DNA from 4 places in the Arthrobacter sp. YC-RL1 genome. Region 4 is predicted to be linked to each of the others. Evidence: riboswitches for the same ligand, from Rfam matches in the RefSeq annotation. Region 4 holds a riboswitch; each other region holds the start of a gene.

Region 1 (3,526 bases), 2.5 Mb from region 4:
CCAGGCAGAATCCAACCGAAAGGATGATCGACTTGATGGTGAGCTCGCTGATGTCGTCGGGAACATAGACCAGCTGCACCGGTCCGGCTAGGACGATCAGGACCAGAGCCCAAATGTTGTAGGCCCAGGACGTCCGGGCCTCCATCATTTCCGGATGCCGCGCCCGGCGGCGGATCGTGCGCACACCCAGCATGATGATGACGACCGCGAGAATGGCGGCGCCAAGGAAAAAGAAGTTGCGCTGGGTCCGCAGCCACGCAAGGGTCGATCCGACCAGGATGCCGACCAGGGCCGAAGCCCACCAGCTGATGGAGCGCAATTCGTGCGGTTTGGACTCCGCGCTTCCGGTGGATTTACCAGTCGCCATTGCACTCCTTCCTGTCTTCACTAGCCTGCATGCGTCGGCGGGCACTATTCCAAGAATACGCGGTGCAGTGGCCAGCCGTGAACGCGGCGCCTCTTCGCGGCAGGCTCTGTCCGGGGAGTCACACCACACCGGGAGCCACTGCACAGACTCAGAGAATCAGGGTCCAGAGCACCACGGCAGGTTCATCGCCGGGGTTTTCCCAGCTGTGCGGTTCCCGCCCCGGAAAGGTCATGGTGTCCCCCGCAGCGAGCTCGACCACCCGTTCGGGCAGCACCAGCGTGAACACCCCGGAGGCCACGTGCAGCACTTCGAGCTCGCAATCCACCGAATACAGTTCGCTCTCCCCCTTGCCCCGGGGTTCCACTTCGGCGCGAATGACCTGGACGCGCTTTTCGCCGCGCGGGGTGACCAGCTTCTCGGTGATGCCCGAGCCTCCCAGCGAGATGCGCGGCGCATCCCCCAGTCGCACCAAAGTCGTGTCCGGTACTTCGAACAGGGTCCCGACCTCGATCCCCAGCACCTCGCAGAGCTTGAGCAGCGTGGAGACCGACGGACTGGTCAAGTCGCGTTCGACGCGGGAAAGAAACCCCTTGGTCAACCCGGAAAGCTCGGCGACCTGGTCGATCGTCATGTGCTGCTGCTGGCGGACGCCGCGCAGCCGTGCTCCGATGTTGATTGACGAGCCTGAGGGTTCGACGGGCAGAGCTTTCATCCGTGGGGCACCTGGACCTGTTCACTCGAAGGATAGGCAGCGACCGCGGGAGTGTACTTCTGCCGGCCGCTCTGCGTCCCCAGTTTACCAATACGCAACTTCCGGCCAACCGGAGCGGAAGAATATGACACCTTGGCTTCGGTGGCTTCCCATTTCCTGAAGCGGGTTCCCCGAACCGTGGCCTGCACCTACACTCGGTCCATGGACGACACCCCGAACAGCACCGCGGCCAGGCTGCGCGAATACCTGAACGACGCGCGGCAGGCAGTCATCTTCAAAAGCCGGCAGCTCGGCGAGGAGCTGGCCCGCCAACCCATGACCCCCACCGGCACGCACGTGCTGGGCGTCGTGCACCACCTGGCGATCACCGAGTACGGCTACTTCGGTGCGTGCCTCAATCGGCCGGTCAACGACTCCTACGTCCAGCAGCTGCTGGACATCGACGACCCGCAGGCGGATTTCATTCCGCCAGCCGATGCCAGCGCGCAGCAGGTCATCGAGCTCTACCAGCGGGCCATCGCCTTCGCCGAGGCCGGGTTCGACCAGCTGGAGCTCGCCTCCCCGGCCGAAGTCCCCTGGTGGGTCCGCCACCGGCACACCACCCTGGAACATCTCATGGTGCACATGATCGCAGAGACCTCGCGCCATGCAGGCCATCTGGACATCGTCCGCGAGCTCCTGGACGGCCAGGTCGGGCTGCGCGCGGAAGCGCCGAACCTGCCGGACTACACACCCCGGCAATGGCAGGACCAGCGCGACCGGCTGCAGCAGACCGCGCAGTCCAGGCGCGGCTCCGACTAGCGCTTCGCGCGGAGTTCATATTACGGAATGAAACTTCACGACTTAATATTGCGGCGGTAGCATCGACACTGTTGCTTCACGAGACGCGGCGCCAAGCTCCGACTGGCCGCGCACCAACCCCAGGTTCATGGGTGGTTCGGATGAAGAAGCGGTCCGGGCATCGACCGATGCGCGGGCAAGAGCTCAGCGAGAGTTGTCGTGTCATGGCATTTTCCGTCCTCCCCATCATCGATCTGCAGACCGGACAGGTGCAGTTCACCGTGCAGGACCGCTGGTACACCCGCTACGTTTCAGACCCGGCGCACCTTGAGCGGCTGATCACCCGTTCCTCCCGGCGCCCGGTCTTCGATCCCGCGGCCGGCGAGCTGGTGGTGTTCGTGGCGTCCGCCGGGCAGCCCGATGGGCGCAGCCTTGCTTTTAGGCTTGCCAAATTCCCCGGCACCATCTCGCTGGCTAAACTGAGAGGCTGAACAGAATCCCGGGTTTCGTTGAGAAATCCCAAGCCGTAGGAGAGTCATCCTCGTGATGTCACACAGCCCCACGACTGAGCCCACCCCCGCCCAGATCCGCCGCTGGCGCAAGTACGTTGCGGACGAGGTCGCCGAAGGCGCCATCTACCGCGCGCTGGCCCAGAAGAAGACCGGACAGGAAAAGCAGATCCTGCTGGGACTGGCCGCGGCGGAAGAACGCCATGAGGAATACTGGCGCACCAAGCTCGGGGCGCATGCCCGCCCGGTGCGTCCCTCGCTGCGTCGCAGCTTCCTGCGTTTCCTCGCCCTGAGCTTCGGCTCGGTGTTCGTGCTCGCGCTGGCGCAGCGGGCCGAAAGCAGCACCCCCTACGCGACCGATGCCGACGCGTCGCCGCAGATGGCCGCCGACGAGCAGGTCCACGAGGAAGTCGTCCGCGCCCTGGCCACCGCGGGCCGCGCGCAGCTGTCGGGCAACTTCCGCGCCGCGGTCTTCGGCGCCAACGACGGCCTGGTCTCCAACCTGGCCCTGGTCATGGGCATCGGAGCGACCGGTGTTTCCTCCGGACTGGTGCTGTTCTCCGGCATCGCCGGCCTGCTGGCCGGCGCGCTGTCCATGGCCGCCGGCGAATACGTCTCCGTGCGTTCGCAGCGCGAGCTGCTCACGGCTTCGCGTCCCACTCAGGTGACGCTCACCGCCGCCCCTGACCTGGATTTGGACGCCAACGAACTGGTGCTCATCTACAAGGCCCGCGGCATGACCGACGAGGATGCCGAGCACCGCGCTGCAGAACGCATGGGCCTGTTCACCTGCGACTGCAACCCGTCCTTCTCGCTGAACCCGGAAGCCCGGGCCGAAGAGCTGGCGAACGAGCACGAGGAACTGGGCTCGGCCACCGGCGCCGCGGCGACCTCCTTCTGCCTGTTCGCCTCCGGAGCGGTCATCCCGATCCTTCCCTACATCTTCGGCATGTCAGGCCTGGCTGCGATCATCACCTCGGTGCTGCTGGTCGGCGCCGCGCTGATGATCACCGGCGGCATTGTAGGGCTGCTGTCCGGGGCCTCGCCGATGAAGCGCGGCCTGCGCCAGCTGGCCATCGGCTGGGGCGCCGCCGCAGTCACCTACTGCCTCGGCTTGCTGTTCGGCACCAACGTGGCCTGAGCCCCGCCGGCTCGATG
Region 2 (3,526 bases), 2.4 Mb from region 4:
CGCTGCAACAGCTTCGCTACTTCACCACGGTCGCGACCGAGGGCTCGATCTCCGCGGCCGCTGACCTGCTCTACGTGGCCCAGCCGAGCATGTCTGCCGCGATGAAGGAGCTCGAAGCACGCCTGGGGCGCACGCTGCTGGTGCGTTCAGCCAAGGGCGTGACGCTCACCGTCGAGGGCGCTGAATTCCTGGGCTATGCCCGCCAGGTGCTCGAACAGGTGCAGCTGCTGGAGCATCGCTACCTGGGCCGCCCGCCTTCCCGCCGCCTGCTGGGCATTTCGACCCAGCACTACTCGTTCTCCGTGGATGCGTTCGTGCGCATGGTCCAGGCCAGCGGGGCCGAGGAGTACGAGTTCTCGCTGCGCGAGACCCGCACTGAGGAGATCATCGAGGACGTGCGCACGCTGCGCAGCGAAATAGGTATCCTCTACCGCAACGACTTCAACCGCAAGGTCATCGACAAGCTGCTGCGCGAATCCCGGCTGGTGTTCCACCCGCTGTTCCTTGCAGATCCGCACATCTTCATCTCGCGCACCAACCCGCTGGCATCCCGCCGGCGCGCCACCCTGGAGGACCTCGAGGACCTGCCCCGGCTGACCTTCGACCAGGGCGCGAACAACTCGTTCTACTTCGCCGAGGAAATCCTCTCCACCCTCTCCAGCAAGCGCGAGATCAGGGTCTCGGACCGCGCGACCATCTTCAACCTCATGATCGGCCTAGGCGGGTACACGATCTCCACCGGCATCATCAGCGACGAGCTGGACCCGTCCATCGTTGCCATCCCGCTGGATATCGACGAGCGGATCGAGATCGGCTGGATCGACCACGCTGCGATCCCGCTGACCGAACAGGCCCAGCGCTACCTTGAGGAAGTACGCTCGGTGGTCTCCGAGTTCGGCGTTCACTTGCTGGGCTGAAACGTCATAGTGAGTCTTCAATTCGTCCTCACGCGACACATATAAGCCCATAATTCCCGGAATTCAGGGGTTTTTGCCCCATTTAGCGCGTCACATGGGCCATACGGGGCATGGCCCAGCATGACGAAACCGCGACATATGACGGGCCGCGGCACTGCATTAAGCGCCGGCCGCGCCCCCGCTTGCGCCTGCCGGCACCGGTGGCCAACCATGGAACTACTTACCCATCTAGAGCGACTAAGAGATCTGGCTCGTCGACGTCGCAGCAACCATCGGGAAACCGAAAGGTGCTAATGCCAGGAACGATGGAGCAGCTCCGAGCCGCGTTATAAACCGCGGCGCTGTGCCTCGTACCGTGATGTCCAGGCCGGCAATCGGCCTGGCACCGGCGGTGCGCGGCACCGTGTTCGGTGCACTCTCTCGTGGACTACACAACGAGAAGGAGTACTGCCATGGCCCAGCCACGAGACCTCGCACAGCAGTCAACCGCGGCGATCCACGCCGGATACACCCCGAGCGGGGACTACCGACCGCTGACCGTGCCGCTGTATTCCTCCGCGGCCTACGAATTTCCCTCGCACGCCGATGCGGTGGAGAAGTTCGCGCTGCGCCAGTCGGGCTTCACCTATTCGCGCACCGGGAACCCCACGGTGTCGGTCTTCGAGCAGCGCGCCGCCGCATTGGAAGCCGGAGCCAACGCGGTGGCCACCGCCACCGGCCAGGCTGCCGTGGCGCTGGCGCTGCTGGCGCTAACCCAGGGACCCAAGCACATCATCGCCTCCAGCCAGCTGTACGGCGGCACCGTGGACCTGCTCACCGATTCATTCAACGACTTCGGCATCCGCATCAGCTTCGTGGACCCGGATGACCCGGCGGCATGGGAGGCCGCCATCGAGGAAGACACCCGCGCGTTTTTCCTTGAATCGGTCACCAACCCGCTGTCCACGCTGCCGGATTTGCCGGCGCTCAGCGAGATCGCCCACCGCCACAACATCCCGGTGGTCGTGGACAACACACTGGCCACCCCTGCAAACTTCCGGCCGCTGCTGCACGGCGCGGACATCGTGGTGCATTCGGCCACCAAGGCCCTGGCCGGCCACGGCCAGGTGCTCGGCGGCGTGGTCGTGGACTCCGGGACCTTCGACTTCTCGGACCCGGTCCGCTGGGCGCAGGTCGCCGCGCCGCGGGCCCGCTACGCCGGCACCTCGCTGCTCGAACGCTACGGGGCCGGAGCCTATTCCATGCTGGTGCGTTCCAAGTTCCTGCATGACTTGGGCCCGACCCTGCCGGCGGCCAGCGCCCATGGCATCCTGACAGGCATCGAGACGCTGTCCGTGCGCACCGCCGCGGCGCAGCAGAACCTGCTGCTGTTGGCAAACTTCCTGCAGGCGCACCCCGCGGTGGCGCAGGTGCACCACCCCAGCCGGCCCGGGCACCCGCACTTTGAGCGGGCCAAACGCTTCTTCCCGCGCGGCACCGGCAGCGTGCTGGCGGTGGAACTGCACGACGAGGCCCTGGTCTCCGCGTTCATCGACAGCCTGGAGGTGATTGTGCTGGCCGCCAACATCGGCGACACCCGCACCATGATCGCCCACCCTGCCACCATGACCCACTGCCGGCTCTCCGAAGCGCAGCTGGCCGACGCGGGCCTGAACCGCGCGGTGCTGCGGATCTCGGTAGGACTGGAAGACCCCGCAGACTTGATCCGCGACCTGGACCGCGCGCTGAATGCGGCCCAGGCCGCCACCCGAGAGGAGAGCTTCGCATGAGCGGCTTCAACACGCTGGCGGTGCACGCCGGCCAGGAAAAGGATCCGCACACCGGTGCGGTGATCCCTCCGATCTACCAGACCAGCACCTTCATCCAGGACGGCATCAACGTGCTGCGCGCGGGCCACGAGTACTCCCGCGGATCCAACCCGACCCGCAACGGGTTCGAAACCCAGCTCACCGCTTTGGAAGGCGGAGCCGCAGGCTTCTCCTTCGCCTCCGGGATCGCGGCGGAAGACGCGCTGCTGCGGGCGCTGCTCGCCCCGGGCGACCACATCGTGCTGGGCGCCGACGGCTACGGCGGCACCAACCGGCTGATCACCCGCCTGCACCACAAGTGGGGCATCACCGCCAGCGCCGTGGACATCACCAACCTCGATGCGGTGCGCGCAGCGCTGCGCCCGAACACCGCGCTGCTGTGGGTGGAAACCCCCTCCAACCCGCTGCTGGGCATCGCTGATCTGGCAGGCTGGGCCTCCGTGGCCGCGGAAGCCGGCGCGCTGCTAGTCGTGGACAACACCTTCGCCACCCCGTACCTGCAGCGTCCGCTGGAATTCGGCGCGCACGCGGTGGTGCACTCGACCACCAAGTACATCGGCGGGCACTCGGACGTGCTTGGCGGCGCGGTGATCGTGGGGGAGCACCTGCACCGCGGGCAGTCGCTGGCCGAGGCCGTGGGCTACCAACAGTTCGCCGGCGGCGCGGTGTCCGGGCCGCAGGACAACTACCTGGCCTCGCGCGGGCTGAAGACCCTGGGCCTGCGCATGGAACGCCACTGCACCACCGCCTCAACGCTGGCCGGATGGCTGGAGGACCGGCCGGATGTCACTCGTGTCTACT
Region 3 (3,526 bases), 2.8 Mb from region 4:
TGAGCACCTGGGCGATGGGTGCGCTCAAATGCACCGCCAGAACGAAAATCGGGACCGCCAGCGAGAGGAAGGAAGCGTCCGGGAACAGCGACATCACGCCGAGCTGGACCGCCAGCAGCTGCAGCAGCACCAGCCCAAGCCAGAAGACCGGGATGGAAACCATGAGCGGCGGAAGATTCAGCAGCAGGTTGCGCAGCTTGGTGCCGCGGGCCAGGGTGGCCGCGGCCGTGAGCGCCACAGCCAAAACGACCGCGACAACGAAGGCCGAGCCTGCCAGCACCAACGTTGAACCGGCGACTTCGCCGATGCGGGCGGATACTTCAGAGCCGCTGGACAGGGAGTATCCCAGATCTCCGCGCAGCAGACCGAGTAGCTGGGAGAAGTACTGGACAATGACCGGTTGGTCGTACCCGTAGTACTCCTTCATCTGCGCGATAGTCGCCGGATCAGCTGCCGAGTCCGAGTTCAGGAAAATCGTCACCGGGTCGTTGGGAAGCGACTGAACTGCGATGAATACCGCGGTGTAGGCAAGCCAGATCACCAGCAGGGCCTGGCCTACGCGCTTGGCAATGTATCCGCCCATGGCTTCGACTCCTAGCCTTCGCTCTTCCAAGCGCCCTGGAAGATCGGGGCGGTACCGGAGGTGAACTCGACGTGGGCTGACTTGTTCGCGCCGTAAACCTGGACCTCGTCCCACAGTACGAGCGTCAGGGCCTTGTCCAGCACCAGTGCACGCTGTTCTTCTTCGACCAGCTTCAGATGCTCTTCTTCGCTGGTTGCCGCCTGTTCCTTGGCGAAGAGCTTGTTCAGTTCCTCGTCGGAGTTCAGGGTCTGGGTATTGTTGGCCGGCGCGTACACCGGGCCGAGGCCGCCGAGGGCGAACTGGCGGGTGCCGAAGAATTCGACCTTGTCGTCGACCAGTGCGTTGACCAGGAAGGTGTTGTCGGCCGCGCGGTTGACCAGCTTCACGCCAAGGTCGCGCCACTGCTGCTCGATCAATTCGAAGGCCGGCTTGATGACAACCGAGTTGTTCGAGGTGGCCACCGTGATTTCCAGCTTTTCGCCGTCCTTCTCACGGATGCCGTCGGCGCCGACCTTCCAGCCTGCTTCGTCCAGGAGCTGCTTTGATTTCTCCGGGTTGTAGGCGATTTCAGAGGACAGGTCGACGAAACCCGGGGCCTTGTGGTTCAAGATCGATCCCGCCACGACGTAGCTGTCGGACAGCACGGTGTCCTTGATGGCTTGGCGGTCGATTCCGACCTGCAGCGCCTGGCGGACCTTGGCGTCCGCCAGCTTGCCGGAGCCGATGCGCACTGCTGCCTGGTTCGTGGTCAGGTCCACTCCCTGCGCGGCGAAGACCTGGCCGCCGTTGGCTGCCAGTACCTGCTCGTCCACCGGCTGCAGACCTCGGACCAGGTCGACCTGGCCCGACTGGGCGGCGCCGGCGCGGCTTGCGACTTCAGGCAGGTACTTGACCACGAGGGAGTCAAGGTATGCGTCGCCCTGGTTCGGGGCGGTTTCCGGGGCCCAGGCGTAGTCATCGCGGCTGGTGAACACCACTTCTTCGTCCGGCTTTTCCGATTCGAAGACAAACGGGCCGGAACCGACGATCTTGGCGATGGCTGACTGGCCTGCATTGTCCAGCTTCAAGGTCTTCGGGGAGACCAGGCCTGCGGCGACCGAAGAAGTAGCGCGCAGGAAGTTGGCGTCGGGACGCTTCAGCGTCACCTTTACCTGGTTCTCCCCCACGACCTCGGCCGACTTGTAGGCGCCGAAGTCCACGTTTGGAGCGATCTGTGCATCTTTGATGCCCAGACCCAGCGCGTCAAGATTCAGCTTAACCGCTTCGGCATTAAGCGCGGATCCATCCGAAAAAGTCACTCCGTCGCGAATGGTGAAGGTGAATTCCGTCTGCTCCTTGTTCGCTTTGAAATCCTTGGCAATCCAGCCCACCAGCTTGCCGGATTCAACGTCGAAGTAGGTCAGGCGGTCAAGGACCGAGTTCAGCACGTTGGCCTTCTCGTAGAAGCGCGCTGCCTGGGTCTGCCAGTTGTTGATCGGGGTGACCTCGGCGAAGGTGAAGGTGCCGCCTTCAACCGGTTCGCCGGAGGCGGTCGGGGCGCCTTCCGCTGGGGCGGCAGTTGTCGAGTTTCCGCCGCAGGCAGTCAGCGTCAGGCCTAGGACGGTGACAAGGGCCGCTGCTTTCAAGCTCAGGTGCGAAGTACGCATCTTCGTGTGTTCCTCTCGGTGTTGGACCCGAGGATTACGCCTGATGTTCAACGATCCGCTTGTAGCGAGTTCGAGGGAAGGCAGAGATCTCCCCTTAAAGGACCGTTGCGAAATCTAGCAATCTCCATCGGTCCTGGCCTTAGCACCGCTCCCGATGTCGGGTGGTTGCTGCGACGTCAACGAGCCAGGTCTCTCAGTCGCTCTGGATGGTGTGGTGTCCAATTTCTTGAACAATTTCAGTGTCGAACACGGAGTTGAATATGACCAAGCGTGACGTAAGTAAAACGTCATGAAACCCAGCAACGGTTATCAACGCTCTTGAAACGAGTCATTTTGCACGTCACAAAGCGTCTTGTGACGATTCTTGTCGACAGCTCTGACAAATTCTTGACTCGGCACCAGGAAGCAAGATCTGTTGCGGCTCCATGGATGAAGGAGCTAGTTGGACAAAATCGCGATATCAGCGACCACGGCCCGCCCTTCCCAAGCCGATGCGTCCGCCGTCCGGTGAACACGGAAATCACCGTCTCCTGCAGAATGGAACAACCCTCGATTGAAACCGGAAATTAGGTTAGCTTAGTAAAAAATTTCGCCATTCCAATCGCGCTAAGAAAGACGGGCAACATGAGCGCCACCGACGCAACACAGTTTTCCGCCCGGCTTCGCAGCGTCACCCAGGAAGATCACCACGCCGCAGAATCCAACGACTTCATCACCAAGTTGATGGGCGGGGAACGCTCGGCACGCGACTACATGTTGCTGATTGCCCAGTACCACTACATCTACGGTGCGTTGGAAGAAGAAGTCCGGGTGCTTGCCGCGGATCCGGAACTTCGCGAAATCTTCGACGCGGCACTTGAACGCAGTGGGCAGATTGCAAAAGACCTGGATGTCCTGCTGCCGGCCCACGGGTTGAAGGAGATCCCAGCGGCGTTGCCGGCCACCGAGGCCTACGTTGCGGCAATCCGCGCCTCGGCGGCGGAACCGGCGCGCCTCGTCGCCCACCACTACCTGCGCTACCTGGGAGACCTGTCCGGCGGCCTAGCCATCGGAAAGCTCGTATCCCGCCACTATTCCATTTCCGATGAAGCATTGAACATGTGGAAGTTCGAGGCCATCGACAAGCCAAAAATCTACAAGGATTCCTACCGCGACAAACTCGATGTTTTCGGGGCGAACACCTCGCATGCCGAAGCGGTGCTCGACGAGGCGAAGCGCGGGTTCCAGTGGAACAAAGCGATCTTCGAGGACCTGCTGAAGGCAAGCGCCAGCGAGCTGAGCGCCGCATCCTAGGTTT
Region 4 (3,526 bases):
GGCGGGAAATGGGGCCTAGGCTGTTCCTCGAATGGCTCATGCTGGTGAATCATGTCGATTAGTTCCTGACGAGTCATATCCATGCAGGCCCAAGCCTGCTCGGGTGACGTCAACTGGCCGTAGCGGGAAATCAGTTGTGTGCGGTCGAAAGAGCGGTAGTCGGTCATTAGGTCAGGACCCCCGGTGCGATGAGCTAATTGTTGACTAGAATCTATCCGGTTCTTCCGACAAATTGGCGACCAACTACCAGATGATCAGCGGAAGCTTGCTGAATCCACTGCCGGGGAAGTGGGCGCGGACCGGCGGATCGTTCTCGATGGACACCAGCCGGTGGACGCGCAAGATCAGTTCTTCGATCAATACCCGCAGTTCCAGCCGTGCCAGGGGCGCACCGGGGCAGTTGTGGATCCCTGCCCCGTAAAGCGAGTTCAGGCTCGGATGCCGGTCGAGGAGGATGTCGTCGGGATCTCCGAAAGCGCTTTCGTCGCGGTTGGCCGACGCCCCCATGGTGCTCACACGTTTGCCGGCAGGAATACGTACCCTGGAAATCTCTACATCCTTTATAGCGACCAGCCGGTCGGAAACTAGCGGTGCAGGGGAGCACAGTATCCGTCGGTAACGGCATCGACCAGGCGTGAAGCAGACTCGCAGGGATGCCGAGTCTGGTCGAAATTGTGGTTAGTTCGCTTACTGTCCAATTGCTCAGCAGGCTGACCAGTTCCTTCATCGGTCATCTTGCGGTCGTAGACCCACTCATTCATCAGACAGGTGGTCAGATCCTTTGACGCGTTTCCCCAGCACAGCGCCAGTTCCTCAGCGGGATGTAGCCGCCGATCTCGATGGCGTTTTGCTTCATGGCCGTGCGGTTCTGCTCTCCGGTCGCAACACTGCCGAGACGCCTCGGGATCCTTGGGTCCCACTGGACAATTTTCGGCGCAGACATGGCAGCTTCTTCCGGTCCTTAGCCTTCGCAGTCAGCCTATGAGTGCCACGCCGTGGAAACAAGGCTCTGTGTAAAGCATGGCGTCGCCCGTGAAGCGGGCAACGCCATGCTGATCAGCTAGTTGTTGGAAACCAGCGAGATCTTTGTGCTCACCGGCACCGGATTGGCGAACAGATCCAGAACCGGGCAGTGGGCGTCGACTGCCTGGCGCAGTTCATCGTAGCGCTCCGCGGTTTCCGGGCCGGTGATCTGCACATCGAGATCCACCGAGGTGAAGCCGGGGCGGATCGACTTGTCGATGCCGAACAGGCCGCGTACATCTAAATTCCCGTTGGCCACGATCTTGACGTCGTCAACCTGAATGTTTAGACGCTCGGCGTACAGGCGGTAGACAACCACCTGGCAGGAAATCAGGGCACCGAGCGCATATTCGACAGGGCTTGCTGCCAGGTCATCGCCGCCCAGTGCCGCTGGCTCGTCCACGGTGAAGGTGTGCTTGCCGGAGACGATGTTGCTGGCCACCGAGCCAAAGCCCTCGCCCTGGACGGTGAAGGTCAGCTTGGCGCTGTCCGGGGCGGTGGAGATGCGTTCGCCCCAGCCGGTGCCAGCCTGCTGCAGGCGGACGGAGCGGTCTTCGGCAACGGAAAGGGTGGAAGCTGCGGTAGACATGAGGAATTGATCCCCTTTCTGGCGCAAGGGGCGCCATCGCTTACGAATCTGTCTTTCAGGTCCGTCGAATCATCACCTGGAGCACCCCGCACAATGACGCGAATAGGGTTGCCGTCCAACCAGCCAGGGCTTGTGTGGTTAGAACTCGTGATTCAGTAGTTACTTTTCTACCGGGTTTCTTCGTGGTTGGTAAATAGCTTTCTTCATGTTTCGTCACAGGAAGAACTGTCCATTGCGTCGATAGAATTGATCACGAACTCCGCGCAGTTACGGCGCGGCCTCCTACCCGAGAAGTTGTGAGCATGGAATACCAGCTGACCCCCGTCGCCGCTCAAACCCTGGTCACCGAAGGCGAGTACAGCCAAGGGTGGCTGATGGCCAATTCCGGGCAGGTGACCATTTCAGACCGTCGGCAGATGCCCGGTCGTTCGATCGTTTCCGGCTGGGTTCTCCGGGCCTTCGTCGTGGTCCAGCTTTCCATCGAGGGCACGAGCATCAGCTTCAGCAGCCGTTGCGATGCGCATCCGGAAGAATATTCCTGCGCGGATGTCGCAGCGTTGCTCGTGGAAGCAACCCAGATCGGCAGCGGCGGCTTCGCAGTTTCGGATGTAGTCAGGGCAGAAGACACCTGGAAAGCTCCGCAGGCTCCGCAATGGGAACGGACCCTGAAGCGGCTGCTTCCGCAGGTGCCTGCCGGTGCTGAGCACGAAAACGACCTTGAAGAGGAACCACTGGGACTGATCCTCAAAGTCATCCCCGCCACTCGATTTGGCCGGCCGACCTTGAACCTCAACGCGCGTCCGGCCCGCAGGGGAACCCGCAGCCCCTGGGTCCAGACCGGAGTATCTTGGCGTAAGCTGCCATTTGACGACAGGTTCGCCAAGGAGCAGCGCCGCGCCGCCAACGAATTGGTCATGCTCAACGAACGATCCCAGCATGACCAATATGGCCATGTCTGGGATGCGACCGACTGGATCATCCTGAACAACTTGCCCGGAAAAGACCTGCGCGAAGCCTTCGACCTGATCCATGAAACCGGAATTCACATTGTCAACGGCAACGCCAGCAACCGCAGCGAGGTGTCTTTTGCGGATCTTTCCGGTTCAGCCTTTCTCGACTTGCGGCGAAACGACAGCGGCCTGACCATTGAAGGCATTTTCCGCGGTCCGAACGGCGAAACGGATAACGTCTTGGCATTGGGCAACCCGCCGTCCATGATTGCCTTTGCCGACAAACCGCTGGACAAGGCGAAAAATCTTTCACTGGCACCGCTGGAAGACGCGGTAGGGCCGGAGCTGAGGGATCTCATCAGCGCCGGCGCAATGATGGTTCCGACCAAAGACATCGAGGACTTCGAAAGTGGGTACCTGAACTCCCTTCGGCAGGTGGCACCGGTGCGCAGCGAAGATGCCAGCTACAGGGTTCCCCAGCCGGCACGCCCGGTGCTCCAGCTTCAGCTGACTGAAACTGGAACTGGTTTGACCATGAGCTTTGCGTGGAAATATCCGCCCAAATCGCCACGCCAGAAGTCGGTTGAACGCGAGATCATCAGCTCGGTGAACGACAAGCTCGGCGGGGACCAACCACTGGGCCAGACGACCAAGAACGGTGTCTTCCCAGAACAAGAACTCTCCAAGAGCCAAGCCATTGAATTCGTCATGTACCTCCTTCCGTTGCTTGAGGAACACCCGGATATCCTCATCACCGGCCACGAGCAGTTGCCGAGCTATTCACTGAATTCCGAACCGGCCAAGGTGAGCATCGAAGCGGGGGAGAGCACCGGAGACTGGTTCGACCTGGCCGTCGAGGTGTCCATCAACGGGATGAAGGTGCCGTTCGCCGAATTGCTTTCCGCATTAACCATGGGGGACGAATACTTGGTCCTTGAGGACATGACGGTGATTCCGATTGACG

What was found. A riboswitch is a leader RNA that binds a small molecule or an ion and turns the genes downstream of it on or off. The one in region 4 is predicted to bind S-adenosylmethionine.
Region 1: linked by a shared signal. The riboswitch ahead of ATC04_RS15220 (hypothetical protein) and the one ahead of ATC04_RS03675 (OsmC family protein) in region 4 are both predicted to bind S-adenosylmethionine.
Region 2: linked by a shared signal. The riboswitch ahead of ATC04_RS14655 (aminotransferase class I/II-fold pyridoxal phosphate-dependent enzyme) and the one ahead of ATC04_RS03675 (OsmC family protein) in region 4 are both predicted to bind S-adenosylmethionine.
Region 3: linked by a shared signal. The riboswitch ahead of ATC04_RS16670 (ABC transporter substrate-binding protein) and the one ahead of ATC04_RS03675 (OsmC family protein) in region 4 are both predicted to bind S-adenosylmethionine.

The regions. Positions count from the first base shown of each region.
Region 1 is NZ_CP013297.1:3,303,966-3,307,491, forward strand. It holds gene ATC04_RS15205 (hypothetical protein) at 1-367, opposite strand, end outside; gene ATC04_RS15210 (helix-turn-helix domain-containing protein) at 516-1,079, opposite strand; gene ATC04_RS15215 (DinB family protein) at 1,281-1,880, shown strand; SAM riboswitch class IV at 1,955-2,068, shown strand; gene ATC04_RS15220 (hypothetical protein) at 2,084-2,350, shown strand; gene ATC04_RS15225 (VIT1/CCC1 transporter family protein) at 2,406-3,509, shown strand.
Region 2 is NZ_CP013297.1:3,166,086-3,169,611, reverse strand. It holds gene ATC04_RS14660 (LysR family transcriptional regulator) at 1-917, shown strand, start outside; SAM riboswitch class I at 1,139-1,229, shown strand; gene ATC04_RS14655 (aminotransferase class I/II-fold pyridoxal phosphate-dependent enzyme) at 1,370-2,686, shown strand; gene ATC04_RS14650 (cystathionine gamma-synthase) at 2,683-3,526, shown strand, end outside.
Region 3 is NZ_CP013297.1:3,621,767-3,625,292, forward strand. It holds gene ATC04_RS16665 (ABC transporter permease) at 1-583, opposite strand, end outside; gene ATC04_RS16670 (ABC transporter substrate-binding protein) at 595-2,229, opposite strand; SAM riboswitch class I at 2,351-2,442, opposite strand; gene ATC04_RS16675 (biliverdin-producing heme oxygenase) at 2,854-3,522, shown strand.
Region 4 is NZ_CP013297.1:793,434-796,959, forward strand. It holds gene ATC04_RS03665 (hypothetical protein) at 1-167, opposite strand, end outside; gene ATC04_RS19205 (cytochrome P450) at 244-651, opposite strand; gene ATC04_RS03675 (OsmC family protein) at 1,061-1,612, opposite strand; SAM riboswitch class IV at 1,644-1,765, opposite strand; gene ATC04_RS03680 (DEAD/DEAH box helicase) at 1,915-3,526, shown strand, end outside.